DNA from 2 places in the Sodalis sp. RH15 genome. Region 1 is predicted to be linked to the other one. Evidence: predicted binding sites of a transcription regulator. Region 1 holds the regulator's gene; the other holds the start of a gene.

Region 1 (3,155 bases):
GACCGGTGGCGACGATGGGCACCGGCGCGGTCAGGGTATCGCGCAACGCCACGGCCTGTTGATATAAATCCCGGTAATGTCCGGCGATGGCATCCATCAGGGAGCGCTGTTTGTCATCCCCCGACTCGCCGGCGCGGCTTACCAGCATATCCCTGGCCCGTAAAAAAGGGATGGCGCACAAAATCGCTCCCGGTTTTCCGCTACGCTCATCAAGCACGAAAACCTGCTGTTCGGCGTCGCCGCCGGCAATGACGCGGGTATTGAGGCAGGCCAGCAGTCCGCGTGATTCGTTGAGGGTGGCGACGGCGTCATGATTCCCCGCCAGCACAATCAGCCCGCAGCCGGTGGGCTGTAGCTCCACCACAAAACGGTTGAAGAGTTCCCGTGCATAGCTGGGGGGCGTGCCGGTATCGAATATATCGCCGGCCACCACCACCGCGTCCGCCTGATGCAGTTCAACCTGCGTCACCAGCCAGCGCAGGAAGGCCTGATGTTCATGGGCGCGATTCTTGGTGAAAAACGACTGACCCAAATGCCAGTCGGAGGTATGAATGATCCGCATGAGGCTCCGGAGAAAATCCCTGAATCAGGGCGAGAGTATATACCCAATAGCGTTCAGGTTGCAGCCAACTCAGCCGCAACCTGAACGCTATCGGGTATAACCCTTGCTTCGGCGGATACCGAAATAAAGGTGCGATTATATAATTTGCGGCGGAAAAACGGCGATCTCCTATCCTTGAAGCAGGCGGCGCCTATTTTAATAAATCTGTCATAAAAGTGACGCATAATGCCCGGGCACGATAACCGCAGAGAATAAACGGCAGGAAAATAATGGCAAAACGCATATTAGTCGTGGAAGATGAAGCACCCATCCGTGAAATGGTCTGCTTTGTTCTTGAACAAAATGGCTTCCAGCCTATTGAGGCGGAAGATTACGGCAGTGCGGTGAGTCGTATGGCGGAGCCTTATCCGGATCTGGTCCTGCTCGACTGGATGTTGCCCGGCGGTTCGGGTATACAGTTTATCAAACTGATGAAGCGCGAAGTATTGACGCGCGATATTCCTGTCATGATGCTGACGGCGCGCGGCGAGGAGGAAGACCGGGTGCGGGGACTGGAAGTGGGGGCGGATGATTATATTACCAAGCCCTTCTCTCCCAAGGAACTGCTGGCGCGGATCAAAGCGGTAATGCGGCGTATCTCGCCGATGGCGGTGGAAGATAAAATCGAAGTGCAGGGCTTGAGCCTGGACCCCTCTTCGCACCGGGTAACATCCAATGAGCTGGCGTTGGATATGGGGCCTACCGAATTTAAACTGCTGCACTTTTTCATGACCCATCCCGAACGGGTCTATAGTCGCGAACAGTTGCTCAACCATGTATGGGGTACCAATGTTTACGTGGAAGATCGTACGGTGGACGTGCACATTCGTCGTTTACGCAAGGCGCTGGAAACAGGCGGGCACGATCGGATGGTACAGACGGTACGGGGAACCGGCTATCGTTTCTCGGCCCGCTATTGAATCTGTCTCAAGGGAGAACGGCCGGTGCTAGAACGTTTATCCTGGAGCAAACTGCTGCTTGAACTGGGGCTTTTTTGCCTGCCCGCCCTGCTGTTGTCGTTACTTATCGGGCATTTGCCCTGGCTGCTGGCGGCGGCGCTGTTGGCGGCGCTGCTGCGTAACTATTATTATCAGCTCCGGCTGTCCTGGTGGCTGTGGGTAGACCTGAGCCGGACCCCGCCGGTGGGCCGCGGCAGTTGGGAACCGCTGTTCTACGGCCTGCATCAGATGCAACTGCGCCATCGCCGCCGCCGCCGCGATTTGGCAACGCTGTTCAAGCGATTTCGCAGCGGCGCGGAAACCCTGCCGGATGCGCTGGTGATGCTGACCGGCGACGGCCATATATTTTGGTGCAATGGCTTGGCGCAGCAGTTGCTGGGCTTTCGCTGGCCGGAAGACAACGGCCAGCATATCCTCAATTTGCTGCGTTACCCCGAGTTTAATGAATACCTGCAAAATCAATCCTTCCAGCGGCCCCTTACGCTACACATCAACAACCAGCGCTATGTGGAGTTCCGGGTGATGCCTTACACCGACGATCAGTTGTTAATGGTGGCGCGGGACATTACCCAGATGCGACAGCTGGAAGGGGCGCGGCGCAACTTTTTTGCCAATGCCAGCCATGAGCTGCGTACGCCGCTGACGGTCCTGCAGGGTTATCTGGAGATGATGAACGATCAGGAGATGGACCCGGCGATTCGCGCCAAGGCAATCCATACCATGCAGGATCAAACGCAGCGCATGGAGCGCCTGGTTAAACAACTGCTGGTGCTTTCCCGCATCGAAGCCGCTCCCCACAGCGAAGTCAACGAGAATATCGACGTTCCTTCCATCCTCAAGCGGCTGCAGCAAAGCGCGGAGGGGCTGAGCCAGGAGCGCCACGACATTGTGTTTCGCGTTAATGAGCATCTGCGGGTGCGCGGTAACGAAGAGCAGTTGCGCAGCGCCATGTCGAATCTGATTTACAACGCGGTGATCCACACGCCGCCGGGCACCCGTATCGAGGTCTGCTGGCAGCGTACCTCCGCCGGCGCGGAATTCCAGGTGAGCGACAATGGCCCGGGTATCGCGCCGGAGCATATCCCCCGACTGACCGAGCGTTTTTACCGGGTGGATAAAGCCCGGTCACGGCAAACCGGCGGCAGCGGCCTCGGGCTTGCCATTGTGAAACACGCCCTCAGCAATCATGACGCGCGCCTGGATATCATCAGCGAACCGGGCGCCGGTACCCGATTTTATTTCACCTTGCCGAACCGGTTGATAGTTGCCCCGTCCCTGAAGGAAAATAACCTCACCTTTAAGCCGCCCGTCGAGCTTTGATGAAAATCGTCCGTCCCATCGTCTGCTGTCTGCTCATATTACTGGCCTGGCCGGCCTCCTCCCGGGCGGTAACGGTATTGTCGGGCAGCCTGACCAGTACCGGTTCCGATACCCTGGCCAATTTGCTGACCGGCTGGGGAATGGATTTTAATCGCCGTTTTCCCGAGGTGGGGGTGCAGATCTAGGCCTCGGGCTCGGCAACGGCGGCGGCGGCGCTGACCGCCGGCACCACTCAGCTGGGGCCGATGAGTCGCCCCATGACCGAGCCGGAAGTT
Region 2 (3,155 bases), 460 kb from region 1:
CAGGGCGCCGTGCTTAAACAGCGCCGAAGTAAACCCCCCGATCTCCAGCGATTGCGGCGCAAAGGTATTGAGTAAAGCGGCGAGAATCAGCGGGACCAGCATCATCCCCCCCGGCATTCTCTCAATGGTTGCTTTGATTTTCATTCTGCCCTCACATGTATGATTACATTTAATCATAATGATTATATTGAGTCAAAATATAAAAAATGCGATCTAGATCTGATTATTACCAGTCATGATAAACTGAAATGATTATGAATAAGACCAATTTGATTGAATAGAATCACAACAGCACAATCGCCCGTTAAAGGGGGGGTCGCGTGTTAAAGGGAGTCGCGTGTTAAAGGGAGACCGTGACAATGGGGTCGAATCGGGCGTGGTTTTCCCGCCCGACCGAGCGCCCCATGGCGCGGTAGGCCCGCAGACACCGGGAGTGCAGCGAACCTGTTAAAGGGAGACCGTGACAATGGGGTCGAATTGGGCGTGGTTTTCCCGCCCGACCGAGCGCCCCATGGCACGGTAGGCCCGCAGACACCCGGAGTGCAACGAACCTGTTAAAGGGAGACCGTGACAATGGGGTCGAATTGGGCGTGGTTTTCCCGCCCGACCGAGCGCCCCATGGCGCGGTAGGCCCGCAGACACCGGGAGTGCAGCGAACCTGTTAAAGGGAGACCGTGACAATGGGGTCGAATTGGGCGTGGTTTTCCCGCCCGACCGAGCGCCCCATGGCGCGGTAGGCCCGCAAACACCGGGAGTGCAGCGAACCTGTTAAAGGGAGACCGTACCAACGGGGATGCAGCGGCTATCTCGCAGCCGCCGCAGTCCCCCCAAGGCGCCGGCCCCCGCCCTGGGGCCAAAACCTCAGTACAGCAAACGCGCCCGGATCGTGCCGGGTATCGCCTTAAGCAATTGCAAAGCGGTATTTTCCGCATCGGTTTCCACGTCTATCACCACATAGCCGATATCCGCCGTGGTTTGCAGATACTGGGCGGCAATATTAATGCTCTGTTCGGCGAAAATCTGGTTTATACGGGTCAAAATACCGGGACGGTTCTCATGAATATGCAGCAGCCGGCTGACGTTTTCACCATGCTCCGGCAAAGAAACCTCCGGGAAATTCACCGCGGACAGAGTAGACCCGTTATCGGAATATTTCGCCAGCTTACCCGCCACCTCCGTACCGATATTCTCCTGCGCTTCCTGGGTCGACCCGCCGATATGCGGCGTCAGGATAACATTATCGAATTCGCACAGGGGCGAAACAAACGGATCGGTATTGGTGGCCGGTTCTTCAGGGAAAACGTCCACGGCGGCGCCGGCAAGATGTTTACTGGCCAGGGCATCGCACAGCGCCGGAATATCCACCACCGTACCGCGCGCGGCGTTGATAAACAGCGCGCCTTTTTTCATCTGGCCGAATTCCGCCGAGCTCATCATATTCCGAGTGGACTGGGTATCGGGCACATGCAGGGTCACCACATCGCTGAGGCCAAGCAATTCTGGCAGCGAATCCACCTGATGGGCATTGCCCAGCGGCAGCTTGCTCTCGATATCGTAAAAGTAAACCTGCATACCCAGGCCTTCCGCCAGGATACCCAATTGCGTACCGATATGGCCGTAACCGATGATGCCAAGCTTTTTGCCCCGGGCCTCGTAGCTGCCCTGGGCCTGCTTGTTCCACTGGCCGCGATGGGCTTTGGCATTGGCTTCCGGCACACCGCGGATCATCAGCAGCATCTCGCCGATGACCAGCTCGGCCACGGAACGTGTATTGGAAAAAGGCGCATTGAATACCGGCACGCCCCGTTTCAGCGCGGCCTTGAGATCAACCTGATTGGTGCCGATACAAAAACAGCCCACCGCCACCAATTTTTCCGCGGCGGCAAACACCTCTTCCGTCAGGTTGGTGCGGGATCGGATGCCGACGAAATGCGCATCGCGAATGGATGCCTTCAATGACTCGGTGTCCAATGCGCCTTTATGGTATTCGATATTGGTATAACCGGCATGCCGCAGATTATCGATGGCGGTCTGATGCACGCCCTCTACCAATAGAAATTTGATTTTGTCTTTTTCCAACGATACTTTCGCCATTTCCCGACCCTTTTTGATACTTCAGAAGCGGCTGCAAAACACAGCACCCGGACAAAATAACAAATATTGCCGCATCGGCAAGTTCATTGACCAAAGTCCGCCCAGCACAAGCGCCGAACATAAGTGATTGCTATGGATAATTCTTCTGGAGGGACAGGCATACGTCCTATATATGGCAGTTAAATGACTTAAATGTGATATTTATCACTGAATTTCAGATAAAGAATTAAAAAATGCTATGTAAACAAAATTAACACTTATCCGTCGCCCGCAGTCAGGCCGGCATCGGTAACAATATCCCTGCCCGGCCGGCCCGCTCATGGGAAATCCGCGGCTTATTCGATAACCTTGACGCCCTCCGGAGTGCCGATCAGCGCTACGTCAGCGCCGCGCCGCGCAAACAGCCCGACGGTAACCACCCCCGGCAGAGCGTTGATTTTATCTTCCAGCGCCACTGCATCCAATATTTGCAGGTTACGCACATCAAGAATGATATTGCCGTTATCGGTCACCACCCCCTGGCGATATTCGGGCAAACCGCCCAATTTCACCAGCTCACGGGCCACATACGCCCGCGCCATAGGGATCACTTCAACCGGCAGGGGAAATCTTCCCAATACGTCTACCTGTTTGGACGCGTCGGCAATGCAGATAAAACGGCGCGCCACGGCGGAGATGATTTTTTCACGGGTCAACGCCGCGCCGCCGCCTTTAATCATCTGCATATGGCTGTTGATCTCATCCGCCCCGTCGACATAGATATCCAGCGAATCCACGCTGTTTAAATCAAGCAAAGGGATCCCCAGCGCTTTCAATTTCGCCGACGAAGCCTCGGAGCTGGATACCGCCCCGTCTATCTGGTGTTTCATGGTGCCCAGAGCGTCAATAAAATGCGCGGCGGTGGTACCGGTGCCGACCCCGACGATGGTACCGGGTTGAACATATTTCAATGCCGCCCAGCCTACCGCTTTTTTAAGTTCATCCTGCGTCATGGCATGTTTTTCCTATGGAAATCCAACTTGCCGGTATTATAAAGCAATATCCGGCCAAAAAGCTTGAAT

Evidence for each region. Region 1 encodes PhoB, which activates phosphate uptake and scavenging genes when phosphate is short. Its sites were predicted from a motif close to CTGTCATAAAACTGNCNNAT; they were not measured.
Region 2: a site for PhoB is predicted at 2,254-2,273, ahead of serA (phosphoglycerate dehydrogenase). Genes of this name have one in related genera too.

What each region holds. Positions count from the first base shown of each region.
Region 1 is NZ_CP178738.1:1,684,599-1,687,753, forward strand. Features, by position in the region: gene sbcD (exonuclease subunit SbcD) at 1-562, opposite strand, end outside; gene phoB (phosphate response regulator transcription factor PhoB) at 832-1,521, shown strand; gene phoR (phosphate regulon sensor histidine kinase PhoR) at 1,546-2,880, shown strand; partial or broken gene ACL2XO_RS07895 (PstS family phosphate ABC transporter substrate-binding protein) at 2,880-3,155, shown strand, end outside.
Region 2 is NZ_CP178738.1:1,222,440-1,225,594, reverse strand. Features, by position in the region: gene ACL2XO_RS05780 (2-keto-3-deoxygluconate permease) at 1-144, opposite strand, end outside; gene serA (phosphoglycerate dehydrogenase) at 862-2,094, opposite strand; gene rpiA (ribose-5-phosphate isomerase RpiA) at 2,430-3,086, opposite strand.